3 regions of the Evansella sp. AB-rgal1 genome follow, and region 2 is predicted to be linked to each of the others. Evidence: riboswitches for the same ligand, from Rfam matches in the RefSeq annotation. Region 2 holds a riboswitch; each other region holds the start of a gene.
What was found. A riboswitch is a leader RNA that binds a small molecule or an ion and turns the genes downstream of it on or off. The one in region 2 is predicted to bind cyclic di-GMP.

Region 1: it holds a riboswitch for cyclic di-GMP, as region 2 does, so the genes downstream of both, ACERII_RS12480 (diguanylate cyclase domain-containing protein) here and ACERII_RS21835 (methyl-accepting chemotaxis protein) in region 2, are expected to answer to the same signal.
Region 3: it holds a riboswitch for cyclic di-GMP, as region 2 does, so the genes downstream of both, ACERII_RS10290 (ABC transporter substrate-binding protein) here and ACERII_RS21835 (methyl-accepting chemotaxis protein) in region 2, are expected to answer to the same signal.

The regions. Positions count from the first base shown of each region.
Region 1 is NZ_JBGUAU010000013.1:21,400-31,822, reverse strand. Features, by position in the region: gene ACERII_RS12495 (FecCD family ABC transporter permease) at 1-136, opposite strand, end outside; gene ACERII_RS12490 (ABC transporter substrate-binding protein) at 308-1,360, opposite strand; gene ACERII_RS12485 (NUDIX hydrolase) at 1,870-2,388, opposite strand; gene ACERII_RS12480 (diguanylate cyclase domain-containing protein) at 2,516-4,018, opposite strand; cyclic di-GMP riboswitch class I at 4,212-4,293, opposite strand; gene ACERII_RS12475 (methyl-accepting chemotaxis protein) at 4,811-6,541, opposite strand; gene ACERII_RS12470 (hypothetical protein) at 7,910-8,050, opposite strand; gene ACERII_RS12465 (CBS domain-containing protein) at 8,068-8,820, opposite strand; gene ACERII_RS12460 (RyR domain-containing protein) at 8,923-9,213, opposite strand; gene ACERII_RS12455 (potassium channel family protein) at 9,485-10,423, shown strand, end outside.
Region 2 is NZ_JBGUAU010000034.1:23,737-34,159, forward strand. Features, by position in the region: gene ACERII_RS21800 (pore-forming ESAT-6 family protein) at 1-275, shown strand, start outside; gene ACERII_RS21805 (hypothetical protein) at 600-1,352, shown strand; gene ACERII_RS21810 (hypothetical protein) at 1,393-1,656, shown strand; gene ACERII_RS21815 (hypothetical protein) at 1,610-2,143, shown strand; gene ACERII_RS21820 (hypothetical protein) at 2,321-3,073, shown strand; gene ACERII_RS21825 (Mbeg1-like protein) at 3,077-4,552, shown strand; gene ACERII_RS21830 (DUF6382 and FHA domain-containing protein) at 4,586-5,734, shown strand; cyclic di-GMP riboswitch class I at 5,987-6,107, shown strand; gene ACERII_RS21835 (methyl-accepting chemotaxis protein) at 6,346-8,394, shown strand; gene ACERII_RS21840 (PTS sugar transporter) at 8,874-10,423, shown strand, end outside.
Region 3 is NZ_JBGUAU010000010.1:57,834-68,256, forward strand. Features, by position in the region: gene ACERII_RS10245 (glycoside hydrolase family 88 protein) at 1-596, opposite strand, end outside; gene ACERII_RS10250 (AraC family transcriptional regulator) at 706-1,575, shown strand; gene ACERII_RS10255 (ABC transporter ATP-binding protein) at 1,950-2,879, shown strand; gene ACERII_RS10260 (ABC transporter permease) at 2,881-4,002, shown strand; gene ACERII_RS10265 (zf-HC2 domain-containing protein) at 4,034-4,651, opposite strand; gene ACERII_RS10270 (RNA polymerase sigma factor) at 4,641-5,132, opposite strand; gene ACERII_RS10275 (hypothetical protein) at 5,407-5,616, opposite strand; gene ACERII_RS10280 (hypothetical protein) at 5,688-5,930, opposite strand; gene ACERII_RS10285 (diguanylate cyclase) at 5,980-7,713, opposite strand; gene ACERII_RS10290 (ABC transporter substrate-binding protein) at 7,706-8,800, opposite strand; cyclic di-GMP riboswitch class I at 9,049-9,131, opposite strand; gene ACERII_RS10295 (fumarylacetoacetate hydrolase family protein) at 9,361-10,140, opposite strand.

The sequences.
Region 1 (10,423 bases), on a different contig from region 2:
AAAAAGCATCCACAACCGTAGACAGAGGGATTGCTGTTTTTCCCAAGGCAACGCTTAAAAAAATAGCTATAATAAAAAGAAATAGGAATAGAAGAAATATAATAAATTTGGGAATACGGGAAAAAATTGACTTCATTGTTTTCCCCTTTCTAGCGCAGTATTTATTCTGACAAGATCGCTGTAAAAGTTTATATTAATCCACTTTAGTGAGGTATCCTCACCTGTTACTTTGTAATACAATATTTTTTTCACCAAAACAAGCAAGGGCTGAGAGGAATATCCTCCTGCCCTCGCTGAAAAAAGTTATTTATTCTAAGCCAAGTCGTTCGGAAATATCGTCTAGCATCAAGTTCGCTGCGATGTATCCACCTGCCATGTTCCAAGTAACTTCATCTACTATAAATACTTGATCGTTCTGTACAGCATCAAGATTTCCCCATAACGGATGACTAGTCCATTCCTCAAAAGTAGCTTGGACTGCTTCGTCGTCTTCGTTAAAAATATAGAAGATGTCTGCATTCATTTCAGGAATGCTTTCTTTGTCAGACAACATTACTCCCCACTCTTCGCTTTTTTGATTCTCAGGGCGTTCGAAACCAAGCTCAGCCAAGATAGAACCAGCAAATCCTGTGAAATAAATACGTGCATGATCTGCTCTAAAGTTTAAGATAGAAACTTCAATTGGCCATTGTTCTCCTAATTCAGCAGCTGCTTTTGTTTGGAAGTCCGCCACTCTAGCATCCCAATCTGCAAGAAGTTGTGCAGCATCCTCTTGCTTATTCATTGCCTCACCCATTAGTTCTACTGTTTCTTTAAAAGCAAACACAGACTCGTGGGTAACTGTAGGTGCAATTTGTGAAAGCTGTTCGTACACTTCCTCGTGACGCAGTTTAGATGCAATGATTAGATCTGGGTTAAGTGCTGCAATCTCCTCTAGGTTAGGCTGGGTTTCTAGACCAACAATGTTAACACCTTCGAGGTCACCCTTTAAGTAATCATAAACTGGTTGTTGTACCCAAGATTCTACGACACCCACAGGAGTCACACCAAATGCAACGATAACATCCGTCGCTCCTTGATAAAGGGTAACAATTCTCTCTGGCGTGCCTTCAATTTCTGTTGTACCCATAGCATGCTCAATTACTCTCACGCCATCTGCCGCAGTTTCATGTTCCGTTTCTTGCTCTTGCTCTTGCTCTTCTGTACCTGACTCTTCCGTATTTTCAGTCTCACCATTATTCTCGTTTTGATCTAATTCGTTTTCCCCACACCCCGTTAAAAACAAAGTAAATGCAAGAAAGAACGCTAGTAAAGAAAAGGTGGTAACTTTCTTGTATGAATTCATCCTAGTTTTGATCATGAAATAATTCCTCCTACTAATCTAGTGGTTTTGTTTTAATTGATATTGATTATCAATATCAATTACTAGTATACGATGAGAAATAACGAATATCAACCCCTTTTTTTTAAAACCAGTGGGAAGCAGTGGGGAAGCAGTGGGGACGGTTCCCACTGCTTCCTGTTCTACAAATTTCGGGTTGTGGCACTTATAAACTTTCACTCGAAACGGTTTTTAAACCACTTTTATTTGCCATTTCACTCTCATTAACCGACGCTGTTATTCTGGTAGTGACATGCACCTGTACCCCAAAAACCCAGAAAATAAAAAAAAGCGCCCTCTCATCACCGAAATCCAAATGCTCTGGACGATTAAAATCGCTTTTTGCTTTTAATCGTCCAGGTTATTTGACACGATGTAATGGCGCCTGGAGCTAGACCATTTTCTAAGTCCAAAAATTTTAATTTTTATGCTTTCTGCTTACCTTTTCAAATAGGAAGCAGCGAGAACCGTCCCCGCTGCTTCCTACCCTAAGGAACACGTGGCCCCATATACTTCCTCATGTCGAACAGTAGATTTATCAGACTCTTATGATAGGGAATGAATATCCCCTCGTCTATCATCCTCATGATTTCATCCCTTGAAGCCCACTTAACTTGCTGTACTTCTTCCGGCTGTAAGGTTAGTTCCCCAATATCAATATCTTCCACAACAAGATAATAATCATCGAAGCCAACTTCGAAGTTAACAGTAAAGGACGGCCTTACTCCATGAAGATTAATTATATAACCTATCTCCTCCAAAACTTCCCGCTCAGCCGCTTGCTGGCTTGTATCTCCTGCAATGGCACTACCTCCTACCGTTAAATCCCACATATTAGACCATCCTTGTTTAAAAGGTTGCCGTTGTTGGATTAACATTTCACCCTTATTGTTAAAAATACAAACATGAACCACAAGGTGAAAGTCTCCCGCTTCAAAGGATTCTCCACGCACCATCGTTCTACCTGTAAGTTTTCTATCCTTATCGTATATATCCCAAATCTCCATTACTTTTCACCCTTTCATCGGAAAAATCTCGGTTATGCCTAACTCAAAGAACCGCACCATATACTCCCTTGCCACTTCTTTTGTTTCGCAAAACGAAGGAAGCAGCGAGAACCGTCCCCACTGCTTCCTACCTACACTGCTTCTCTACATACATCCTTTTATCGGCTACGCTATATAATTGGTCCATTGTTTGGCCATCGGTTGGATAGTGACTTACACCCATACTTGCTGATAGAGAGATTTCATGTTCACAAGAAAGCTCCAGAGGTTTTGCTAACTGCTGTTGAATGGCTTCGATAATCGTTTCTGTTTCCTCCACACCCACCAATAGTACAAATTCATCCCCGCCTAATCTTGCCGCATGGTGTTTATCTGATATAGCTTTCTGTAGAATAGAGGCAAAATGTTGAATGGCATAATCTCCCGTTTGATGACCGAACGTATCGTTTATCTTCTTTAATTTGTTTAAGTCTAGTAAAAGAAGGTTAAATTCATTTTCCCCCTTTAAAAGGTCGGTTATCTGTCTTTCAAAATCAGCCCTATTTGGCAAGTCAGTCAGAATATCATGGTAAGCCAAATACTGTACTCTCTCTTCTCTTGTTTTTGCTTCTGTAATATCTTTTAACATGACAAATACAAGTTTTTTTCCTTCTACTAAAATAAAATCGGAATCTATTAATACCGTTTTCCGTTCTCTTAATTTGTTGACGAAAGATAGTTCTAGGTTTGCAACTTTTATTTGTTCTTCGAAAACATTATTGTATCTAGCAGCAAATTTTTCCTTGTCTAATCCAGTTAAAAACGATATTATCGGCGATTGAACAACATTTTTACTTTCCACCCCAAGATATTTTGAGATTTGTGGACTGGCTTCAAGAACCATGCCATGTGCATCCATAATAAGAATTCCAGAAGGAGATTTTTGAAACAAGATATGATACCTTTTTTCATATGACGATAAATAATCAAATTTTGACATACTAAAAAAGACAGCGATTGCCCAGAAAATAGAACCATGTGGAATAAAAAAATGGAAGTAATTATCACTAGAATCTCCCATTAATAAGGAAACAATTAACATAAAGCTTGTCCAGAAAAAAAACGCCAAAATTCCTTTAAGCCACATTTTAGCAGCGTTATTCCCTTTATTCATTTCAATAATTGTTAAAAATATGATAATGATTAAGTACGAAAAATTAACTATCCATAACAGATATATGCCTGGTCCTGGAATAAACGTTGTATCTAGTGTACTCCCCTCTACATTAACCATCCATGAATCAATAGGAAAAGTCAGTAGCAAAATACTTCCTGGAAGGAATAAAAGTTTAAGGTATTTTGCGTTTTTTCTATTATAAACGCCTCCATTGAGAAACCAAAGATGTAGCGCTAATAATGCTCCGATGGTTATCGGTCCATTCACCCAGTATAAACTGAATTCGTGAAAATACAGTGGATAATTTACAAGTGAAGCAAATACACCGATAAACCACATAGAAGTGGACACATACAACAAGCTACATGTAATATGCCTAGCACTATGACGATTACGACTATAAATCATACCCGCCATATACAAAAATACACTTGCTGGAATCAAATACAATATGCAAAAAAATAAAAACTCCATTCCATTCACCTACCTTCTATGTAGCTCGGATAATCCACTATTCCATGTTTAGAAAACCACTCTGTCTTTGAGAAACACCGAAAATCAAAGTGAAAATATTGTAAATCAGTTGGTTATGCAACCAAGTAGTTTGATAAAATTGATATAAAACTTTTTCACACAAAAAAAACTGCCTTCTTCACAGCAGTTTAATAATTGCAACCCGGCTGTCATGCTGTGTGTTTAGACCCGTGGCTTTGCGTCCTATGCTTTCACACAGTTTGCCAAAACTATAATGTTTCTTTTAGTATAGTCCATTATCCCTAGAGAGAAAAGCACTTTCATAAATTTACCTACTGCGTTTGGGTAAAATGTTGCAACCCGGGGGACGGTTCCTGTGGCTCAATCAACCATACATATTGGCGTGACGAGTTCATCCCTTTCACGAAAGGAGCAGCACCCTTCTCTGTGAAGCCTCTCTATACAAAAGTGATCCCTCTAAGCGGACACTCTACTCCAGAATTTGCAGAACGTTTAACAACGAAAGCCCAAGTAGAGAAGCTCATCTTAACCCATTTACCACAATTCGGGAATCACCACGAACTTCTAAAATGGCCAAAATCGATTTTTCACGGGTCTGTGGAACTAGTCAAAGAAGGATTAATAGCCGAACTTAACTATAGAAGTTTGATAAAAAAGAGCAAGGAATTTCCCGCAGGACTCCTTGCTCAAAAATTTTCACTATAGAGGTGAACCTTCTAAACGATCGATAAAACCGAACAAACTTCTGGTGGTGACAGGTAGCAACATTCATCACTTAAAGCGTTGCATCATTTTTGCAAGACTAATAGATAAATCATTTAGCTTTATACCAATGTCATTTGTGTTTTTCAGTTGGGTTACTTGGTTTTCGCTTAAGGCAAGAATTTCTTCCGTACTTGCCGATGTTTCTTGAGAAACCGAAGATAGATTACCTAATGCATTTTCTAAAATTGGCAAGGATTGTACAACGCTATTCAACTCAGATTGAACTCCTTTTAATTGATTACTTACCTTCGATATATCTTGCAGCATCTCATCAAAGGAAACCTTTGAATCGTTTGCCAATCTTATATTTGCGTGTATTTGTTCATGCATTTGATCAAATTCCTGACTAGCGTTTGTAGTGATTGTTTCTAGTTTTTCAATAGATTGTGTGATTTCATCCGTTGCAGAAGATGATTGCTCTGCTAATTTACGCACTTCATGGGCAACTACTGCAAACCCTCTACCTGCATCGCCAGCTCTTGCAGCCTCAATAGTTGCATTTAAAGCTAACAGTTTTGTTTGCTCAGCTATGCCTTGAATTAAACCAACCAGCTTGTTTATTGATAGGGAATAATTTTTCACTTCCCTAACGTTACTTGATAAATGGTCAAAACCTACCTCGAATGTTTTAATCACTGAGATTAACTCGGTAATGTTCTCCTCTCCAGACTTGGCTGACTCTGTCATTTTATCGGAGCTAGTAAATACCTTCCCCATATTCGTCGTCATATTTCCCATGTTATTTTCCATATCTTTTAAAATGATGACACAACTTTCCGAGTTACTAGCAGTTTGTTCTGCCCCGTGCTTAACAATATCTATCGCATCAATTAAATCATTGTTAGATGCAAGACTATTCTCAGAGGAGATCCTCAATTCATTACCATTTCCCTCTAATTTTAAAGCGGTTCTTTTAAGCTCATCTAACACATTTCTCAGATGACCAATCATCGCGTTATAACTTTTATGTAAAGAAATAATCTCTGGCAATGTTGTATTAATCGATAGTGATTGATGTAAATTACCTTCTCTTACCTTCTGCATAGTGCTGCGTAAATCTGTTAGTGGCCTTGTGATTGTCCTCATAAACATACTAATTACGATAATAACCACTACGATACTAATTACTATTGCAGATAAAGTAAATAAAGCCATATTGTTAACTGGTTCCATATAAGTGTCACTCGGTATCAACATGACAAATAATCCATTAATTTCTCTCATTTGTTGAAAAACAATTGTGTAATTATCACTACTAAGTCGTTCATGAAATATTCCATTTTGTATATCGACTATTTTTTTAATCAGCTGGTCGCTTACATCAATATTTGCTTGTTCACTAACATTAAAAGGTTTTAACTCACTATTTTCTATGTAAAAAAAATCTGCGGAAATTCCTTCAGTAGCAAGTTTTTTTTGCTGAAATTGAACATTAAAATTAAGCTGTTGCATAAAATAATCATTGTCACTAACGTAAACAAATTTTAAGTTTTCCGCAATATGACCAATTAGTTCAGCTTCACTAAGTAAACGATTTTCCATCGTATTGATTGTCATATCTCTTGCTTTAAAATAAGAACTAAACCCAACTATTAGTAAAGATGTAACTAAAAGAGAGGTAAAAATAATAAACATCCTCGTACTTAAATTAACTTTTTTCATCAAATCTCTGAACAAACTTCTCTTATCACTCGCTTGTTTCTCTTTTAATAAAACATTTTTCTTCCTTATTTCCAAATTAGTCCCCCCAAGATAACTCACTATTCGACAATTTCATTATAGACGTTCTAAGTAAAGTTTCTGTAAAGGGAATGTATAGTCTATGTAAAGAGAACAAACAAATTTTCACGTATTTTCAGAATCTGTAAGGGGTAGGGGCAACCAAGAGGACGGTTCCCTTGGTTAAAATAATCGAAGTAGCAATCACCAACAACTTTCTTTTCGACAAATTTAGGGGGGTGGGGTGACGCCTAGCACCACCCCAGCTCGTACTTACCGTGTTTTACCACGCGCGTTCGATTTAGCTTTCCCTCTTTGTTGTTCATTTGGTATTTTACGATCTGGATTTGTAGGTTCGAAATTTGGTTTTCTACCTTGATGCTCAGACATGTAAACTCCTCCTATTTTCGGGTAACTTTTTCCTCAACATTAATTAAAATAACCACAAAGACATAAACTATGCATTGGGAAGCAACCGGAACGGTGTGCCCCCTTCTAATTGGCTGGTTAATCATGCAGTTTGAACCGTTTCATGCAGGCTTTCTTGCTAATCCCGACTGTCCAACTTCCATATATATGGATAATGATGCGGTAAACGGGTGGTATCTAACAATTTTTCAGTGAATACTAACATTTATGCGGTGGATACTAACAATTAGAAGAGAATTACTAACAATTTGTCGAATGGCGGCTGTCCACCCTCCCGCCCTCAACTGCTTATTCAAAATTCTATTCACATTCCCCGCCTCCTAATGCCAGGAATGAGGGCGGAGGATTTTGATTTTTGCTTTTTTCACTGAGTTTTGTTTATTTAAACTATTTTTCGTGTTATTTCCGGTGTGCCCCCTTCTAATTGGCTGGTTAATCATGCATTTTGAACCGTTTCAAGCAGGTTTTCTTGCTAAGCCCGACTGTCCAATTTCCATATATATGGATAATGTTCCGGTTAACGGGTGGTATCTAACAATTAACGGGTGGTATCTAACAATTTTTCAGTGAATACTAACATTTATGCGGTGGATACTAACAATTAGAAGAAAATTACTAACAATTTGTCGAATGGCGGCCGTACACCCCCCCCCGCCCTCAACTGCTTATTCAAAATTCTATTCACACCTTACAATTAAGCGAACGAATCTAACAAATAGGGGTCAAAATATTACATTTTGTCAAATGATGCAAAAATCACATCACCTACTCTTTCAAAAGCCTTTCCACTTCAATTAATCAAAAGCAAAAACAAAAAAAAGTCGAAGAAGTAAGTTTTCCCTACTCCCGCGACTTTGCTGTATCTTTCCTCATATTTGCCTTTTACTGTTAGTACTAGATTCAGGTCTTGATAGTTGTCTATTGCCAAAACATGCTTCCATTTGGTGGTATGCATGCTTATGAAAACCACCCATGCCAAAAGAAGCACTGAGAACCGTCCCCACTGCTTCCCCAATGCTTCAATGCTTCCCCTTCACTGCCGCACAAAGCTCCCACCGCTTCCTCCATGAAAAAGGAAGCAGCAAGAACCGTCCCCACCACTTCCCCACCGCTTCCTAAAACTGACTAGCCAAGGTTAATGTTGTGTGATCTATTCTAACTAAATCCCAAGAAGTCACAATGCCGATTGGCTTTTGGGTACGGATCCCTGTCTGAGTAATAAGAATTGCTTCTAGCTTTTCATTGCGATCAAAAGCACCTTCAAATACATCTTCTAAATCGTATATCGTACTACCTCTATGTAAAAATTGTACATTATGTTTCTTTTCACAAGATAAAATATCTTTCGCTTGTATGCCTTCTAACGATACCACATCACCATGCATGTTCATAGATATCCATTTGGCAATACCGCCTTCCGTTAACAAACCAACAAACGCAGACTCATCATCATAGATAGGAAACTGGGAAAACCCTGTTTTCTCAAGTTCTTTTAAAATATATGTAACAGGGATATCTGGTTTAAAACAGGTGACTGGTTGTGAAGCAATCGAAAGTGCCAAGGGAGGTTTCATAAGTAACCCTTCCACTCTTTCAATTTCTTTTACCGTATCTTCATGGGGATCCGCTATATAATGATCCTTATTAAACCGTTGATGAACAAGTGCGTTCCGCAGATGACCAAATTGTTTAAGTATATCGTAGTGCTGCCTAACTACATTATGACGATTACGACTTTTGTAAAGTGCCTCACTATAGGAGATATGATCCGTCGAACCTATCGTTAGTTCTCTCAATTTATTATGTATTCTGTTAAAAGCTGCTTCAAACCTTGCAACACGATCACTTTGTCCTATCATTGAGTGCATACTAACTACCCTTTCTATCCTAATATATAATTTGGTTTAACCCCTTGCTACCTAAATCAACAAAATAACGCATATTTCGGGTGGAGACAAGCACTACCACAACTATTTTTTCGGTGCCACAATTCTATACTCCAAAGCCATCAGTGTTTTCACTGTTTCTGTTACCGTTATTCTGTCGTATTCCTTTTCTTGATCCGTCAATTCATCGTAAGGCACTAGGCCCGGATGCTCCTTCCTCTCGTCATTACGTTCAGGCCCGTAAGACCAACCTTCTTTGATCCGCTGCACTGCCCACGTTTCATGAATGTTTTTTGCCAAAACTTCAATTACGTCTTGAATTTCCTCTGGCATTTCGACCATCGATGTATTTATTGGATTCGGTTTATATGTCAACCTACACACTCCTTTTAGTTCTCTACTGATCCTAATAAAACTGTTATGATTCTATCATACTAGCCAATAGGCCTAGTTCTTTTGCCTCCGTTTACATTTCGAAAACCTTACTGCCACAATGATTGGTGACAAGTATTTCTATCTATTATATTATAAGAATACTAGGTGAATAGGAATATTGAACTATTCCATACTTATATAGCAACTCGAATGGATGTCCCACTCCTAATTAACAACTTATACCATCATTCAGCGCATTTGGAGGAAATTTATGTTTTTAAAACAGATGTATCGATTTCACATAATAGTAGCCATGCTCTTTTCAATATATTTTCTTTGGACGATTACCAATCAAACAACAAAGGACCCCATCTATAACGCAATTCTCATTGGCTTAATGTGGGCATCCCTTATTTTCTATCGATATGCAAAACCATATCTTATACAAACCATAACATTCACTTTTGCATTTATATCAGGTTTATACGGGTTTCTTATTCACACACATGGAGACTATTCCTTTTTAAATGCACTTTACTCCACATTCCGCTTGTTTTTATTAAATATGGATCCCGTGTTAACTGAAACGGAGAGTCTATTTTTTCAGCTACCACTATCGTTAGAGATAGCCCGATGGTCAGCAGCTTTATACACCATTTCCACCGTAAGTCTCTTCATTTTTCGCTATGCAGGCCAATCGTTACTCGGGATTTGGCTTCGAATTCGAGGCGGTCATATCATCGTTTTTGGTACAGGCACTCAGGCCACCCGTTTCGTGCATACGTTGAAAAACGAAGGTAAATCCGTTGCTGTCGTTGGATCAGCCATGGAAAAACGAGAGAAGGACCTTTTACACAAAAGAGGGATTGTATATCACGAGGCGAAAAAAGTAGATCCACCACTTTTTTCAAAAATCGGTGGGAAAAAAGCTAAGTATATCATCATTTTCACTGAAGATGACGCAAAGAATTTAGATTTTTACATATCCCTTCAAGACTATCTTACAAACAAGAAGAATCACCTCCAGAAGGTTATGGGAAAGGTTCTCCAACCATTTCCTAACCGTAGAATAACACAAGAGATTTTGGTCCACCTTAATCACGTTACATCTCAGCAACTATTTAAAAGTATGGCTCAAGATAAAAATCCAAAGACTATTTCACGATCATTTAACACACACGACGTTATGGCTCAAAAATTTTTGCATGAT
Region 2 (10,423 bases):
TAGGAGAAGTTAGTAAGACAGCATCGCAGATTCGAACGTTAAATGCTTCATTGTCTGCCAATTTGGAAGAAATCAAAAAGGAAATGAATGCCTTATCGCAAACGTGGCAAAGCGATGCCTCCAATACGATTCGTGGTAACTTTAATGCATTAAGTCCGCGATTTGAAGAGTATCGTCAAGTAGTAGACAGCTATGCTAAATTCTTAGATAATACCGTAACAAACTATAACGCTGCGGAAACGGCAATTAATAATAACGCGAATGCATTTAAGTAGTATTACCTTTCATGTTGCTTGGTGAAGTGAGTGGCAAAGACTCATGCGGGATAAGGAATAGTAGAAGACCCCACGGTGAGTATGAATTTTGTGAGCGAGGCTTACCTTGTTAGCAAAAGTGTCTGCCTTTATACATTCTAACCAACAACATTTTGTAGCACCCATGCAGTTTTCTTTTTGCATGGAGATTCAACGGGCAATTGGCTGTTATGGCTAATTGCCCGCCTTTAAAAAATATGGTCATTATACATACATTTATACGAATTATATAACTGTGAATATTTTAATGGAATGAAGTCAATGGCGAAAAGGGGGAGTCGTGTTTTGCAGCTAAAAAAGCGTTTGCTAATCAGCTTGATAATCGTAATAGCAATAGTAATTGGAACGGGCTGTATGAATGTAGAGAAAAAGCTGTTAGCTGATTTGGAATCAAAATACGATAAGGAGTTTGTCATTGAACACTATGATAAAGGTGGCTTATTTTATTCATCAATACCAAAAGGAATTACTGCGACAGCTCACATAAAGGGAGAAGAAGATGTTGTTTTTACCATCCGTGAACGAACTAGAGAGAAAGGCACTTTCAATGATTCCTATTTATTAGCCCGCTGGGGAAAAGAGTTAGAAGTTAACTTAGCTGAGGATATTGAAAAGAATTTGCCTGAAGGAGCGGAGTATCGAGTTTTTCTACGTTCTGCAGCGGATACCTTCGACGAGTCCATGAATGATCTTCAGGCAGAGGAATTTATTCAATCGAACCAGGACATGGCAGTGGTACTCCTCGTAAGTATAAAAGTATTAAATGAACCTGATGTAGAGGCTTATAGTGAAGGGATTTATAACTTATACAAGTTAATACAAGGGCTTGGTACGGAAAGGTACAGAGTGTCTGTAGGATTTCTAGATGAGTCAGAAGATATTTCTAACTTCTTAAAAACGGCCTTTGTTAACAATATAGGTTGGGATAATCTAAATGCGAAAATGTATGGGGTAGCCTACATTGATGAAAGATTCAAAGATAGTATCACTAATAGTGACGCTGTAGTGGAGAGGTACAAAACCATGGAGGAGAGATAAGTGGGGGAAATAGTCAATGTCAAAAAGGAGGAGTCGTGTTTTGCATCTAAAAAAGCGTATGATAATCAGCTTGATAATCGGAATAACAATAGTAATTGGAACGGGCTGTATGAATGTAGAGAAAAAGCTGTTAGCTGATTTGGAATCAAAATACGATAAGGAGTTTGTCATTGAACACTATGATAAAGGTGGCTTATTTTATTCGTCAAGACCAAAAGGAATTAGTGCGACAGCTCACGTAAAGGGAGAAGAGGATGTTGTTTTTACCATGCGTGAACGAACTAGTGAGAGACACTTTCAATGATTCCTATTTATTAGCTCGTTGGGGAAAAGAGTTAGAGGTTAAATTAGCTGACGAAATTGAAAAGAATTTGCCTGAAGAAGCGAAATATCGATTATCTCTCTATTCGTCATTGGATACCTTCGATTTATCTATGAAAGATCTTCAAGCAGAGGAATTTATTCAATCGAGCAAGGATATGTCAGTTGAACTGCTCGTAAGTATAAAAGTACCAAATGAACCTGATGTAAGTATTTATAGTGAAGGAATCTATAATCTATACAAGCTAATCCAGGGGTTTGGTACAGAAGGGTATCGAGTTTCCATAGGTTTTGTCGATGAATCAGAAGATATCTCAGATTTCCTTAGAACGGCCTTTGTTAACAATATAGGGTGGGATAATCTGAATGCAAAAATGTACGGGGTTATCTACATAGATGAAATATTCATAGATAAGATTACTAACGTAGATGATGTGGTGGAAAGATACAAAACAATGGAGGAGCGATAGTTGATGCCTTTAAATAGTTTGACAGATGAAGAGTATCTTATGTTATCAAACCTGTCAGTATAGATTCAACAGTATTTTTGCTTAAAATGTCTTCCCATGCATTTAATCGTATTTCAAAAGAATGATAAGCCTTTTCATAGAGTGGAAATAGTCAATGTAAAAAAGGAGGAGTCGTGTTTGTCGCTAAAAAAACGTATGATAATAATCATGATAATCGTAATAGCAATAGTAGGAGGGGCAGGCTGTATGAATGTAGAGAAAAAGCTGTTAGACGATCTGGAAGGAAAATATAATAAGGAATTTGTCATTGAACACTATGAAAAAGGCGGCTTATTTTATTCTACGGGGTCAAAAGGTATTAGTGCGACAGCTCACGTAAAGGGAGAAGAGGATGTTGTTTTTACCATGCGCGAACGTACTGGAGAGAAGGGAACTTTCAATGATTCCTATTTATTAGCCCGCTGGGGAAAAGAGTTAGAAGTTAAATTAGCTGCGGATATTAAAAAGAATTTGCCTGAAGGGGCAGAATATCGTATTCTTCTTCGTTCCGCAGGTAATACCTTTGACGAGTCCATGAATGATTTACAGGCAGAGGAATTTATTCAATCAAACCAGGACTTGGCAGTGGTACTTATCGTAAGTATAAAAGTATCAAATGAACCTGACGTAAGTATTTATAGCGAAGGAATTTATAATCTATACAAGCTAATGGATGGGGTTGGTACGGAAGTATTCATGGTGTCCATTGGATTTGTAGATGAATCTGAAGATATTTCTGATTTTTTAAGAACGACCTTTGTTAACAATATAGGATGGGATAATCTGAATGCGAAAGTATATGGGATTATAAGTATAGATGAAAGATTCAAAGATATGATCAATAATGAAGATGCTGTGGCAGATTGGTATGAAAGCATGGAGGAGAGATAGCCGATGCCTTTAAATAGTTTAACAGATGAAGAGCATTATTTACTGCTAAGGCTGTCTTATATCAATATTGATCCAATGAGGAATGTGGGGCAGGGGGTTAAGTCGTTAACTCTTCAACAATTTATTACTGATGCAAGGCGCTATTATACTGATGAAGAAGATGATGGTGTTTTGTTAGAAATTAAAGAAATTGAAGAAATACTGAAAAACAGTACAAACCTACAAGAAATTAGATTAGTAGGCTACCAAAACAATAATCCAAATAGTGGAAATAACAGTAGTGGTGCATCAACGTCAGGATTTGTTGGATATGCTTTTGAAGATGCAAATGGAAATGCAGCGGCTTTATATCGAGGTAGTGAAGACCTTACAGATAAGGACCATTTGCGGACAGATTGGTATTCAAATGTGGAAGCAGGGTTTGGGAAAGAAATTCAGCAGCAGGTGGAAGCAAATGCTTTTTATGAAAAACATGTGGCACATGCTGATGGGGAGAAGCTTTTATTAGGGCACTCTAAAGGGGGAAATCTAGTAACACATGTTTATACCAATCACCTTGAAGATCCCACCTTGCAAGCCTACGTTGTCAATGGGCAGCCGATTCACTGGATAAACTTAACGAATGAGCAACGACAGAGCTTAATGAGTGACAATTACACGTTTATTGTACACACGGGAGATTTTGTCTCCGCTCTTGGCTTTGCTCCCTATGTTGATAAGACAGTAACGATAAGCAAAAACAGTTGGGTGGATCATATCAATCCAATTTATCCTCATAGTTTAGTGAGTGTTACATTTAAAGAGAGTGGGGAATTTTCTGAGTGGATAGAAGGGCCATCACCAACCAGAAGGATCGCTAACCCTATTGTGGAAACAGCTATGAAAGGCATGGAAACTCTCGGTGCAATAATAACAGGAGATTTGAAACAAGCAGGGGAAAACTTTAAGAATTTAGTTGGTAGCCTTACTTATACGATTGTAAATGGTGCACTTGTTATAGTTGAAACAACAATAAAAGGGTTAATGGAAGAAGCAAAACGAACAATAGATTCGTATATTAGTGGGCTAAAAAAAGTTGGGCAATTTTCCAAAAAGCTCATTGATGGTACAAAATCCTTTTTTAATAATATGATGTCTAGCGCTAGAAAGATGAAAGATGTAGTTTCGGGGATATTTAGCGGACCAGGAATATCTATCGAGCCGTATATGAAAGTTAACCTACCAAGAACCGCCTATTATAGTGCTAGATTACAAACGATAAGAAAAAGGATTAATCAATTGAATCATGGAGTGAATATGCTACGTGGAGACGTGAATGATGTGTTCGGTTTAAATCGGGTTCTTTGGATGACGTCCAATCTAGTAATGTCTTCGGATAGAAGAGTACAATTGAATATAAACTATTTAAATAACATGGCAGCTTTACTGGAGCGGAATGAAAGAGACTTAGTTAATAAGGCTAATTCTCTTAAAATGTAAATATATAGATTAATTATTTTAGGGGTCGGTAACATGATTAAATGGTTGGATTTCTCATCTAATAATGATGGACAATTAGTGAAATTGCTAAATAGAAGCGAAGTTTTGCGAAGGGAAGAATTAGAGTCTTTAAGCACACATGATGAAGGTGTTTCTGGACTTGTTCCCTTCGCTTTGGCTGAACAAGCTAACGGATGGGAGTTTAGTTATCATTTAGAGAATATGATTACGCTTGAGAAACATTTCGGTGAAGGATTGACGAAGGAGAAAATCGTCACCTCTTTCTTACCTATTTTGAAGCTTATAACAAACTTTCAAGAGAATGAGGTTGACTTAAATAAGCTTGTTTTACACGAGCGATATATTTATCTAGACCAATATAATCAACCGTATTTTATTTATGTACCATTTCAACCAAGTGACTTGGAAACCACCACACTGTTGCAGTTTTTCCGAAAGATACTTTCGAAATTTCCCTTTGAAGAAACGGATGACCTTGTCTTTTTCGTCAAGTTACATAATTATTTGATTCAGTCAGATACAAGTGATATATCTGCTTTAAAAGAAAAATTAATGGAAATGGGTGGTATAGAGGAAGCCACTGGGAGTATTTCTCCGGTATTGGATATGGGGGGGAATGCACACTTTTATAGTCCTACTAATAACTCCATAGATGCCTATTCCTCTAGGATACAAGATAAGAAGGAAGGCAAAACGAGTACTCCTTCAGACCTCCTTTCGGCTCATAACGAGAGTGTTCAATCTACCTCCTTCTTTTTACAGAGAAGTGATGGAGAAGATGGGCCAGAGGATACAAAAGGAACTACTGTTCTTGGTACATTGGAAATGGAGGAGGTAGAAGGAACGACGACACTGGACGATGTTGCTTACAAACCTCATCTTCTGCTCCTCTCTACCAATGAAAAAATTATACTTACAAAAAGCACGTTTACGATTGGAAGAGACTCAAACAATACGGATTACACGCTCTCCAGTAAAGTGATAGGACGAGTGCATGCAAAAATCCTTTCTTCAGATGGTGTTTATTTTATTAAGGATAACAATTCCCGTAATGGCACATATGTCAATGGAGTAAGGCTTCAGCCAATGGAAAGAATGAAAGTGAAGCATGAAGATAAGATAAAGATGGCAAATGAAGAATTTGAGTTTCGAATATTTTGAATATGGTGTGGGAGTAGCAAGCGCTCGTGACTTGAAAGTGTACACACTAAGGAATAATAATGCTACAGTTGTTTTGTTACTTTAGATGAAGAAAAGGAGAGCAGGGGTGCAAATTGACCTTGTTCTCTTTTTTTCTACTGTCTTTCCATCATTCTCTGTTTATAAACATCTGTCTTATCTATTATCATCCAAGCATATAAATTGATATTTCTTTTTGTCGAATGTATATTTAGATCCAGGACAAAATACCTATTTTGAAAAAGGCATACTTACTCGAAAGGTAAGGACGCAAAGCCACGGATCTAAGGCGTATTTAGTTATCAAGGAATGACTACTGATAACTAGTGTAAGCTACGATGGCCGGGTTGCAAAAAAAGCGAGGATACCCATCCACCTTTTTTTGAGGTGGGTTTTTTATACTTTTGAAATAAGGAAGTTTACTAAAGGGAGAAAGTCTACGAAAACGACAAGCTATCATGTTTTAGTACGCATATAGCTAGATGTTCGTTGTAAACCGCTTTTCTATCTAAGTTGTTAGGAAAAAAATGAAGTAGCCCCCACAAGAAACGCAACAAAAGTGATTAAATCACTATAAAAGGAGAAAAGAACAAATGAAGAAGATATCAATAAGAAATAGTTTATTTACGAAAATAACATTCATCACATTACTATGTATCGTAGTTCCTATGCTGGTTAATTTGTTTTATACTACCCATCAATCTTCTGAGGCATTAGAAGAAGAGGTCATAAACTCACTATCACATGTTACCAATGAGAAGAATAGTCAAGTTGACCTTGTTTTTGCTTCACAATTCGCATTGGCTGATTCCGTTGTTGAGGATCTTTATGTTCGTAACTTTTTTATCAATCTAGAAGACACAAATGAAGTGGATCAAAGCGAGCTTACTAGAATAAGAAATAGATTAGAAGAGAAAATGACTAATGCAGATGGATTATATGAAAATGTATTCTATTCTTTTGATGGAAGCGCCTTTGTTGATGGTGTAGGTGGAGCATCCGTAGGACACGTTTTTGATCGGGAGAATGAGGCTTATTATTATGAGCAGCTAGAGAATCCAGGAGTTGCTGCAAGTGATTATATGTATTCTCCCATAACTGGAAGGCCAGTAATTGCTGTTTCCGATTCTATTCTTAATAATGCAGGGGAAGTAATCTCTGTTTACGTCATTGCATTGGATGTGAATAAATTAACAGAGCAGTTAGTAACAGGAAATGACGATGATTCTATACACACAATGATTATAGATCCAAGTGGATTAACTATTGCCTCTAAGGAAGAGGAATTTACTCTGAATCTTAACTTTAGTGAGGAAGAGAATCTACTACCTTTTTTTGAAAAAATGGGAGAAGAAAGTATAGGCAATGGATTCATTATGTTAAATGGCGTAGAGAATATTGTAGCCTTTGAGAAAAATGAAGATTTTGGTTTTTACGTCATAACCTATATGCCGGTAGAGCAATATACTTCTAGTATAAAGGAATTAGCTAATGGAATTCTTCTAGTCATTGTTGCAAGTTTAGTAATCACTAGTATTGCTGTTGTGCTATTTGTAAGATCCTTTGTTAAGCCTATCAAGCTTCTCTCTACAGCTGCAAAAAATATTGCAGGTGGTGATTTAACAACAACGGATATCAAAGTTACGAATAAGGATGAGGTTGGAGAACTAGCTAGCTCGTTTCAGATTATGGTTGCAAACCTTAGAAACATGGTAGAACAAATACAAGTAACTTCGGAAAAAGTGGCATCTTCTGCAGAGGAATTTTCTGCTACATCGGAACAGTCAGCGGAAATTAGTAAGCAAGTTGCGGCAGCAATACAAACGGTTGCGCTTGGAGCAGAAACGCAGGCGCAAAATGCCTCTACAAGCTCAGGGATGGTTCAAGAAGTAACGACAGGTGTAACGCTTATCTCACAAAGTGCCCAAAATGTTACAGATGCTGCATCAGATACAACAGATAAAGCAAATTCAGGTGCGTTACATATCAAATCATCTATTTCTGAAATTGAAGCAATGAATCAAGCAATTCAAGATGTTGCCGTAAAAATGGAGAATTTAGGAGAACGAACACAAGAAATTGGACAAATTGTTGGAGTAATCACCCAAATTGCGGACCAAACCAACTTATTAGCACTCAATGCTGCCATTGAAGCTGCAAGAGCGGGAGAACATGGAAGAGGCTTCGCTGTTGTTGCGGATGAGGTAAGGAAACTGGCAGAGCAGTCCAAACAATCTTCTCAACAGATTTCCAACCTCATTAAAAGCATTCAAGTGGAAACAGCAGAAACAGTAACTTCCATGATTGCAACTTCTGAAACATCAGCAGAAGGTATTGAAGCTATAAGGTCAGTAGAGCAAACATTTACAGATATACGTGGTTCTGTTCGAAATGTGACAAAACAACTAGAAGAAGTATCTTCTGCTACAGAGCAAATGAGAGCATCTATGGAACACATAACAACGAACATGAATGAAATTAATAACATTTCTACAGATACCGCTTCTAAAACACAAGAAGTGTCAGCTTCTGTGCAAGAGCAGCTAGCATCAACGAATGAGATTGCAAGCTCATCTATTGAAATGGCAAAGCTTGCAGAAGAATTACAAGAGCTGGTAGAGAACTTTAAACTAAATCGGTAATGGATGATCTCAAAATATTGATAATAGAAAACAATAGATAAGTTTAGTAGCGAACAGATATGCTCTGTTCGCTATTATTATAGGAAAAATCTATTCATTGCATTTACATATAGAGTGATAAGCGTTATTATTATTTTATTATGGTAAAGCACTAATATAATGAAGTGTGAAGTGTAGTTCCAAAAATAGTATAGACTCCTAAGTTTTTCTATCGATCACATAAGTAATAGAGAGCTTTGCAAAGAGGTAATCAAGTTATATCTTCTGAGCGAAGTTTTTTCTTATTGTTGAGTAACTAGGAAAGGAATAAGAGTAGTTTGTAGATGATAGGTTCCTAGTTTTAATAAAATAAGAGAACAATGGCTTCATTCGCTTGATACATGATAGGAGAGGCGATTCATGAGTTAGTGCTTAGCGCATTTGGTCCTTGATTCTAGGAGTAAACTATATGGTTTTTTATAACAGAAGGGAGTAATCGTATGAAGAAAATTGCTATTCTTGGTAGTAGTGGTGGGAACTTATACAATTTAGGAGGGAAGTCCCCTGAGAAGCTACTTCATGAGATTTTTGCACAAAGCGATGTAGCTGAAATAAGTATTTCTAAGATTCAATTCATCGCTGCAGCTGAGTCCATGGATGGGGCAAAGGATTCAACAAAAGCATCCATATACAGTATCGATGAAAACGGTGGGCTCGTTCGTAGTTATAGTGGAATACTATCTGATGTAAATGAAGAAGCAAGTAAATTAGACAAGGAAATTGCTAGTAAAATTAGAGAAGGGGAAGTAGACGGACTTGTTACGATGAGTATTGATCCAGAGGGTTCTAATAAGGAAGCTATTATTGCAGCAATCGAGAAGAACATTCCGATCGTTGGTACAGGTGGAACTTCCATGGCTCTTATTTCTGCAAAGGGTGCAAATGTCATATCCACATCGGGAACAACTGGAACGACTAATAGAACGAGGGCAATTACATATATCTCCTCTCTTTGTAAGCATTGGGGAATAAAATATAAACCTATTATTGGAAGCTCGTCGGTGGCAAAGTCAGAAGGAACGGTGAACGTATTTAGGAATATTAATATTCGTGGGATCATGGTGTCCGCATTGCCAGGTTTTATCGCAATGGCAATTATCCTGGCCTTAAGTAAAATACCAGGTTTATCTGGGTTAGATGACGTCTTTCAGGTTATGATACAAGCATTACCTGTGGTAGTAGCCGTAATTGCGGCAAAACAGGTGTCTGAGTTAGAGGAAGTATCCATCGTAGCGGGTGTGATTGCAGGGGTATTGTCCGTAAATGGCGGAATTATCGGTGGTATTCTCGGTGGGATAGGTGCAGGTATTTTTGTACAACTATTGTTTCATAAGTGTGTGCAATGGCGATTCCCGGCAACTACCGTTAATATTGTCGCTGGTGGTTTAGCTGGATTATTCTCTGGAGTAATTGTTTACTTTCTTATTGCACCTATTGCACTGCAAGCGGGAGACTTAGTTAAATTGGCGATCGAATCTACAATTGCTTTTAGTCCTATTTTAGCAGGTTTAATTGCTGGATTATTGATCTGGCCAGCTATCTTAGCGGGCGTGTATCATGCTGCGATTCTACCTATTGTTTTACTAGAAATGGAGAGAACAGGTGTTAGTTTCTTAGGTGCTGTTGATATGGTAGGTCTTGTCATGGTTTCTGCGGGTATCACATTGGCAAACATTGTAGGACCTAGGGATAAGGGAGAAGCAACGGCGGCAGCCCCTGGATTTGCGATCAATATGGGCTTCGGAACGTTTGTTGAAGCAGCGTATCCATTTATGTTTTCTAACAAAGTTGTCTTTGGTGGAGCTATTTTATCAGCTGGCGTTGGAGGAGCGCTCGTGGGAATGTTAGATGTCCGTGGTACAGCCTATGTACCGACTTTCTTTTCTCCTCTTTTATCGAATAATACAACTGGCATGATCATTGCGATGTTAGCAGCGCTTATTCTGTCTTTCACTATTACATTCGTCGCTAATAAAGCAGCGAAAAAAGC
Region 3 (10,423 bases), on a different contig from region 2:
GGATCAAATGACAAAATATGACAAACAGATCCATCTTCTCGAATCCCATGCTGCAATGTAGTATCCGCGTGAAGAGTAGCAATTTGTTTATATCTAGGATCTCCAGTTACACGACTTGCCCAAAATAATATAGATAGATTCATCATACAATCAATAATGGCCCATCCTATTTTATCTCCGTTCCAGGCTCGGATAAATTTCCCAACTGGGTTAAAACGTCCCGCTAAATAATTGGAAGCTTCCAACCCTATTCCAAGACTACTCTCACTATTGGTGATTTCATGTTTGATCACAGCTGTTAGTAAAAATTGAAACCCTACATCATGATACAATTCATTCGGATGCTCTGAAAAACACTTTTGTAATTTCTCATCCCAATGCAATGCAGCACTCTTAAGCTTCTCGTTGCCTGTCATATCATGAAGCACCCACAATAGACCTGGCCAAAAGCCCGATGTCCACCATGAATGTGGCATATCATCATAAACTCCATCAGCTTTTGCTACATGAGGCGATTTATCACCTATCTGATCTATCATGCGTTCTACTTTTTCTTCAAGTTTTTTTATTATCTCTTCTTGATTTAACTGATACATCGTTTTCCCTCCTGTGAGTTTATAAATCAAGTATAACTTCGCTTAATACATAAAAGTTGTAGTATAATAACTAAAAATATGATTCTGTTGTTCTATTAGGAGAGATATGATGAATCATCGTTTATTTGAATCAATATTGTTTGATGTAAAGCCATTTCAATGGATTTATCGCCGTATATCTGATCATGACTTTAGAGGATTCTACCATTGGCACCAAGGCTGTGAATTCTTATTCGTACATCGTGGTCAAGGACGTGTTATTGTTAACCAACAAACTTATGAGTTGAAACCGGGGATGCTCTTCTTTTTCCAACCCTTTCAGTTACATAAGGTACATGTGGAAGTATCTCATCAGACCCCCTATGAACGAAGTATCTTACATTTTGACCATATATCCCAAGGAAAAAATCTACAGGTATTCCCCGGACTTAATACCTTGTTTTATAGACTCCAGAATGGAATATATGAAAACCAAGCTTTCGATTTTTCAGATCGTTCCCATTATATTGCTGACATGTTTGATGCTTTTAATCAATCGATTGAAACAAATAATTGGGAGGAAGATTGTCAGCTTTTTCTTATGCAACTCCTCTCTTGCATCCGTGTGAACACTCTAGAAATAGACACGTCTTTTCAGCATGAAACAATACGTTCACTTCGTTATTCGGAAACAATCATGCAATGGATCGAAGAGCATTACATGGAAGTCTTTGACCTAGAAAAGTTAGCAAATGAACTTCATTTATCAAAACCCTATGTCTCTCGAATTTTTAAACGAGAAACTGGTAGTAACCTAACTGAATACTTAACTGTACGTAGAGTAAAGCAGGCATGTCACTTATTACAAATGACGAATGACTCTGTCGAACTAATTGGGGAACAAGTTGGGATAGGAAATGTGTCTTATTTTATTCATTTGTTTAAAAAAACAATAGGAACAACACCACACCAGTATAGACTTTCACATCAAGCGATTTAACGTAAAAAATGGAGGATAATTAAGCAGTTATTATAATTGCCCATGAAAAAAAAGTTGCAATAGTCTTCTCCCCACAATGAGGATTTCATAAAGAAACTTTGGAAGACACAACGAGCAGATATGCTCAGCTAATTGCGCCTTATTTCGATCATAATTAAAGCATAATTACTAACATATAGCGTAGCATTTCTATCAATTAAAGCATGATTACTAACATATAGCGTAGGATTTCTATCAATTAAAGCATGATTACTAACAATTTGTCGAAAAAGAAGCAAGGAGAACCGTCCCCACTGCTTCCAAATTAGTGAAACATTTCTGAGTTTCGATTCGTATACAGATTGGTGAATTTGTTTAGAAGGTGAGGAGAGATAATGAGTGTGTTAGATGTACGAGATTTGAAAAAGTCATTCGGTAAGAATCATGCGGTACAGGGGATTAGCTTTTCCGTTAGTGCGGGAGAAGTGTTTACCATCATCGGTCCGAACGGTGCTGGGAAAACCACAACACTCGAAATGATTGAAGGGCTTGTTACACCCGATCACGGGGAAATTTTATTTGGAAACCTTACTTGGGAGAAAAACTCGAAAACGATTAAACAAATGATTGGTGTGCAGCCACAATCAAGTGCGATGTTTGATCTCCTAAATCCAGAAGAAAATTTGGATTTATTTGCGACGTTTTACGATAAGGCTCGACCTACAGAAGAGGTTCTTAAACTAGTAAACTTAACGGATCATCGGAAAAATCATGTGAAAAAACTATCCGGTGGTCAGCGTCAGCGGCTAGCAATTGGGTTAGCGATGATTAGTGACCCAGACATTATTTTTCTTGATGAACCGACGACAGGTCTAGACCCTCAAGCACGACGTAATATTTGGGATATTATTCTAGAATTAAAGAAACTAGGAAAAACGATTATTTTAACGACTCACTATATGGAGGAAGCGGAAAAACTGAGTGATCGCGTTTGTATCGTGGACCAAGGAAAAATAGTAACGCTTGATACTCCAGCAGCACTTATTGCAAAGCTAACCGAGGAACGAGAAGTACGACTTGCTTTTATCGATGGAGCCGCGGCAGCAGAGGAAGCAGAAGTGTTTTCGCAAAACATAGATTCCGTTGTTCGTACCGAAAGAGAAGGTTCCTCTTTAAAACTATGGTCAACAAATCCAGAGGATACGTTGTATGACTTATTTGGTTTTACGAAAGAAAAGAATTACAAAGTTGAACAAGTTTCGATTCGTGAGATGAGCTTGGAGGATGTCTTCATTGCGTTCACCGGTAAGGAATGGAGGGATTAACGTGCGAAATGTGAGCCAATTTAAGCAAATGTTTCTAACACAACTAAAGTTAACTTTACGGGAAAAGCAAGCTTGGTTCTGGGGGATTTTCTTCCCTGTCATCTTGATGGTCATCTTTATGGTTATTTTCACTTCGGGTAGTGATGATGAGTTTTCTGCTACCGTTGCGATTGTCAACGAGAATCCTAACCCAACATCAGAAATGTTACTACAACAAATCAACCAAATTCCCGTTTTAGTAATAGAAGGTGATGGAACGGTTAATCGAGAAGAAGCCGATGAACTTGTAAAAGAGCAAGATGTTCACGCAGCCATAGTTTTACCAGAAACAGAAGATGTGACCACTCTTTTACTTCTTGTAAATAAAGAGAATGAAAACGGGGTAACGACACAAGCTTTATCAGGAATGCTCGATAAGTTTGTTCAACAAGCGAATCTTTATGCTGTTGGGGCCTCGCCTACTTATGAGTTAGAAATTGAATCCATCACTTCTGGAAATATGGAGTTAAGCGCTACGGATTTCCTCTTAACGGGGATGATTGCATTAGCGATCGCTCAAGGTGGGTTATTTGGAATGGTAGATTTAGTGGAAATGCGTCGCAAAGGGCTCATCAAGCGATTACGAATGACACCAGCGAATATGAACATTTTTGGGTTAAGTGATATGATCATGCGTTTCGTGTTTAGTATCATTCAAATTGTTTTACTATCACTCATAGGTGTGTTCATTTTTGGGGCAAAACTATACATTGACTTCCCAACACTACTCGTTGTGTTCATCGTTGGCGCACTTTCGTTTAATGCGTTAGGCTACTTTTTCTCATCGTTCAGTAAAACAACAGAGGCATATATGGGAGTCGCCAATATTACAAGCTTCCTTATGATGTTCTTGAGCGGTGTTTTCATCCCAATTGAAACAATGCCACAGTGGATCCAACCAGTCTCCAACATCCTCCCACTAACATATTTCGTGGAAGGATTGAGGGAAGCAATGGTCTATTCCAGTAGTATCTTCAACGCCTCCGTTTGGATTGGTATTGGAATCATGATGCTTTGGGGCGTCATTGCATATGTCCTTGGATCTTGGTTTTATAAAACGAAGTCTATTGTAGAAACAAGGTAGAAAGCAGTGGGGACTAAATCCCCACTGTTTTCTATTCTCTTTCCCAAATCAACTTTCTATCGTCAGAACTTTTCCCTTGTAGAAATATCTGGTTCATGTTTGATATGTCAAAGGTATCCATACGTTGGTTGTCACCAAAATCATGACTTATTTCAAATCTACCAGAAGAATAGTGTTTGTTTACAAGCTGATATCTTGGAATAAAATAAAGGGTCTCTTCATCTTCACTATACATAAATTCATAACCATGGAAGCCTAGTGCACTACTTGTTGTATCACCGACAATAGTTAATGTTTCGCCAACAACTTCAACTTCTTGAATGAAGAGTTCATTAGTAGCAACAGGATTAGCCTTGTTTAAAAAATCATAAACAAAGATTCCACACAGAATTGCCAAAAGGATGAAAGCACTACTAATGGAAAAAATGAGACGATTTCTTAGTTTTTTGAATGGCTTTTTCGCTTTTAGACTAGTAAGTTTTTCATTTTCGTCTGTTAAAGACACTTCAGCTCTCATATCATGGAGTATTTCCTTACACGACTGACAATCATTTATATGGTTTTCAATAAATTCCTTGCTTTCATCACTACAAAGACCGTCTATATAGGTAGGCAATAAATCACGAACAATCTCACATTTATGATCCATGGTTATAACCTCGCTCTCTAAGTTTTACTTTTGCTCTATAGAAATTCACTCTTGCCCAGTTTTCATTCTTCCCTTGAATTTCTCCTATTTCTTTAAAACTAAGCCCACCTAATATACGAAGTAGGACAATTTCTTTCAATGGTTCTTCCATCAAGTGAATTATCTTATATAAGGAAATCTTATCTATCGAATTGATATATTCATCTTCAGGAGAAATATAAGTGATTTCTGAATTACTTATTGACGTATGATTCCTATTTTTCTTTTCCTTCTCTAAATATTTATAAAAGGAATGCTTCGCTATTTGACATAACCACACAGACATTTTGCACTCGCCATTATATCTATCGATCGATTTTACAGCCTGATAAAATGTTTCTTGTGTTAGTTCCTCTGACAAATCCGAATTATGAGAAAGACACATTAGATATTTGAAAACTTCATTCGCATATTCATTATATATTTCAGAAATTTCCTCCATGGCTTTTCCCCCTTTCACTTTATATATCCGGAAAAACAAGAATTCGTTACAATAAAAAATAATTTTTTTGTCTAGGATCAAATAGAAACTGTTCTCCTATAGTTATCTATCACTTCATTCTAGTATTATTATAGTCTTTTATTAAACAAAACTACGTTCATAGTTGAACAATACGTTACAACATGAAGGGGGGATTTCATTATGAGAGAGAAAATACGAAGAATTAGGGGCTTTATCGAAACGAAAGCAGGGAACATAACTGCTCCCTGCTTCACTATGTTAATTCTACTGCTGCTCTGTTTAGAATCTCTGCCAACCAATCTCCAGGAATTGCTATGTTATCCATTGACGTAAGAAAAACTACTTCTAATTTCCCACTCCGTTTTCTAATGACTCCAACACAATCATCATCTAACTCTAGCTCTATTACTAAGTTATAATCATCATCTGGGTCATTTACGATAATCGCCTCCCATTCGCTCACATGTACCACCTCTTTCTATATTTATAATTTCTTACAGCCTTCAAGGCACCATCATAATTGACTCTATTTTATCAAGTGGAAACACCGAGAGCCGTTCCCGATGCTTCCTTCAATTTGTTTTTATAGGTTTTTACACTTAGTCGAACGGTCTGAACTAGTTTTTGTACTATTCCAGGGTTCCTATATACTAGATAAATGGCAAAACTAACAATTGTGCAATAAATACTAACAATTAACGTGGGTTTTCTAACAATTATAGCATGAATACTAACAATTACCGCCTGAATACTAACAATTTGTCGAATCGGAAGCACGGAGAACCGTCCCCACTGCTTCCTTATATACTTTCGTTCCCTTTTTTCATTATTTAACAACCACACAATTTCGCCCTGCCTCTTTTGCACTGTATAAAGCTTCATCAGTCCTGTGCAGAATATCTTCTACTTTATCTCCTTCTTGTGATTCTGTTACTCCGATACTTAATGAAATTTGAAGTTTTCCCTTCTCCGTTTCGAATAGATGATTAGCTATAGTTAATCTCAAATTCTCTGCGAAATGTATTGCTTCCTCCACGGTAGTTTTGGCCATCAGTAATACAAATTCCTCTCCACCAAAACGAGCGAGGACATGCCCTGAAAGAATAGTGTCTTTGACAATATTCGCAAACTTACGTAGTATTTCATCCCCAACAAAATGTCCATATTGATCATTTATCTTCTTAAAATAATCTACATCAAATAAAATAAGACAAAAAGGATCTCCAAATTCCCGTGCATTTTCAAACTCTTCCTTTGCTTTTCGGTAAAAATATCTACGATTATAAAGCCCCGTTAATTCATCTGTAACAGCCATTTTCTCCATTTTTCGATACATTATGGCATTATCTATTGCGATATTTGCTTGGCTGATGTATGTGAGCGCTATCTCTGATTCACTCTTAGAGTAATCTATTTCTTTCCTTTCCAATAAAACCATTCCAACGAAAGAATCGTGGAGGTAAATAGGAACAACCATCGTATAATTATTTTTTTGATCGCCTTGCTTGACGATGATAGGGTGAGAATCTTGTTTTAGTTGCTTGATATAAGTCTGTATTTTACTTTCACTTACTTCTTCTTCCATGCATTTTGCTTCACTTGAGATTATCCATTCTATATCACCATTTTTATACATCCATAAGCTTGCCCGGCAATAAGGAACAATTTGCTTCAAGTGCTCTAATATAAGACGTTGTACCTTAGATTCATCCAAGGTAGAACTGATCATGTACATTGCATGTCTTAATAATTCTGATATACGGCTTCTTTCTTTTTCAGAAGCATATTCAATCTGTAACTTATTTGCCCTTTCCTGTTCTTGCATTAAATCTCTAATTTTCGTAAGCATTTGGTTTAACGAATCCCCGAGCATACCGAATTCATCCTTCGATTGAATCGTTACTCTCGCATCCAAGTTCCCTTTGCGAACATCGGACATCGTTAATAATATCTTTTTCAATGGATTGGTAACCCAATAGGCAAGAATAGTAGCCAATAATAAAAGAGATACAGCAAAAAAGAAAACCCCCTGAAGTACCGAATACCAAAAAAGTTCATCCGTTTTTTCTGAAATATAGTCTTCAGGAACGGCAATAATTACTGCCCCACGTTCTACATTTACATCATTCAATACAGGCACTATTGCAGCGGAGTAACTTTTATTCCCCACCACTATATCAATTGGAGATTCGAGATTGTTCTCTAATGCTGTATCAAATATATCCCTATTAAATTCTACCTGAGGAATTTCTTTCGAGTTACTATGAAACAACAATTTCCCATTTCGATCAAAAACAAATGCATAGGAAACTTCAGGATATTTTTCAACCACTTCTTTACATATCTCCTCAAACTGAAATACATCATTAATATTTATCCCTAATGATAATATTCTTTCCAGTTGTTTTTTCACATCATGTCCGATAAGATACATTTCTCTTTCCATTGACTTACTGTACTCTTTACTGAAGAAAAAACCACTAACCAAATTATTTGATCCTATTGTAACTAACAGAATCGCAACGAGTACTAATAGTATCTTGTTTTTTAATTTATTCATCGATTGTTACCCATCCATAACTAGTAACAACCCTTGAACTTAATAATGTCTTACTTTTAATTTGAATACCTAAATCCTCTGCACGAGCTAAGCTAATTAATGGTTCTCCTTTCATAGAAGTACGAATAGGTAGACTATCGGGTCTTTTTCCATCCTCCAGTATTTGCCTAGCTAATAAACCAGCTTCTTTTCCTTGCTCATAACCTGAAACACTAACAACAGATAACGTACCATACGTTACCCTATCCTTCCAAAAACTAAAGTCTGGTAACTTGCTATTTTCTGCTGTCCATTCTAACACGTCTCGATAATGAACATTTTGACCATTACTATCCTCAAATGTAAATATTCCTAACAATGCAATCGCATCCACCTCTGATTGCAGTTCTATGATTCTCTCTTTATACGTTTCAAAAGAATTTATATAATCCCAAGATACAAATGATATATCTTCTATATTTTCAATAGCACTATCCATTCTCTTTCTAACAGGGCCCCACATTGGATCCTCGTCAAAAATAACAGCGATTTTCTCAACATCTGGTACGATTTCCTTCATCAGTCGCAGATTCTCAAGAAAATGTTCTCGCTCTAATACACCAGTTACGTTTGAAGCATTATCATATCCATAAACTGCCGGATCTTCGTTTACAGCTGTAAAAACAATCGGTAGATTAGTATTGGTATAATGCCTAGCCACATATTCTTGTGCGTCATCATCACCAGTAAATAATAAATCTGGTTGCCAAGATTCTATTAGTGCTATTGCTTCCTCTCCCTTTTGCTTCTTTTGTTCTTCTGTACTAAAGTTTTTCGTATCCATTTCAAAAACTTTGTACTCGATATCTATTCCTTCCAGAGCATCCTGAAATCCTTGGTATTGTGTTTCCGTCCATTCCCAAGGAGTATGATAACTCATCACATGAAGTATTTTGAAGCTTTTATTCTCCCCCTCCTCTGACCCACTCTCCATTTCCACAGTTACAGGAGTATATTCCTCGAAATCGTCCCTACACCCAGATACGATGATTATAAAAAAGATGAATAATACAAGGATAAAAATTCTATTTTCTATTACACGCATCATTTAAATTTCTCCTCCCATCGTGCCCTCTATTTTTGTAATGGCAACGGTTAATCTTAGTTGAATGTTGCTACAGATGGTCTTTATTAGAATATGTGAGTTTTATCAAAACCCTCGTAGCAATAAGTGTAGTCAAGATATCTTTTAAGCCAGTTATTGCCCTATTGAATGTGCAGCGAGTGAAGCCAAACCCAAACAAAAAAAGAAGCCGCTTTCAATAAATAGCCGCTTCTCACCCATAGCATGATGCGTTCGGCGATCCAGCCACCATAGTTTTACCCTTAGGCCTGTGATTTTGCGCCCCTGATTTTCATCAGGTTTGCCAGTTTCGTGCATATTTATCTAATTCCTAGTTATATTAATATTTTACTATAACTACAAGAATTTAAATAGAACTTTTTACCTATGTAACTGTAAAAAAATGATTATTTCCGGAAGCAGTGGGGACGGTTCCTACTGCTTCCTTCGGTTAGCGAAGTAATACAAAAAAGGAAGCTATTTAATATTAGCTCCCTTTTCAAAATATTTAGGTTACAAATTAACACTTTAATTCACTGTAATTTTTACTGAGTCTTTTTCTTTTCTGAAATAAATGTATTACGAAGCGTTCCAACCTCTTTTATTTCACATTCTATCGTATTACCAGCAGAGACAAATTCAGCCCCTAGAGGACTCCCCGTTAAAATGACATCTCCCTTTTTTAACGTCATTACACTAGAAAGATACGATATCATCTTTCGAATGGGAACAATCATTAACTCCGTTGCACTGTTTTGCTTTTCCACATTATTTAATCTTGCTTCCACTCTTACGTTAAATGGATCTAACTCTGTTTCTATAACAGGGCCTAATGGAGTAAACGTATCAAATGACTTCCCTATTATCCAGTGTCCGTCTTCACGGAAAAATTGAGGTGCTGTAACATCATTCCCCACGGTATATCCAAATACATAGTCTAAAACATCTTCTTCGGCAACATTCTTTGTATCTTTTCCAATGACAACAGCCAGCTCAGATTCGAATTTAACCTCGTCAATAGAATGAGGGATCACAATTTCATCTTCAGGACCGATTACGGAAGATGTAGGTTTAAAGAAAAAAACTGGGATTTCAGGTAGTGTCGCTGGTATTTCTTCTACTTTAGATACATAATTTGCTCCGATACCAATAATTTTATTTGGCACTAGTGGTGATAGTTGCTTAACCTCTTGTAACGAGTATGTTTCACCTGTAAATTCCCACGCTTCAAACATATCACCTGATATCTCTTTGATAACATTATTTTCAATTTCAATAACACCTTGAAGAACACTTGAACCATTGCTAAATCTAGTAAACTTCATCTCAGTTTCATCTCCTAAAATTAGAATCTTACATTATAATACTACTATATCATCAATCCCCCCTTCTTTAGTTACACTTTCTTCATGATTATTCAAAAAAGGAGTGGGTTCTCAAGTTTCCTTAAAGGAACGAAATAAGGGAACATACCTATTGGTACTCCTCAAAGGAGCGGTTAAAGGCAACACTTGTCTACAGCACCATACTTTTTTATCCACTGGGGCCATTCACTTCATTCCTGTTGTATGGAACACCAATACTAATTAATCAAAAAGCATGCTATAG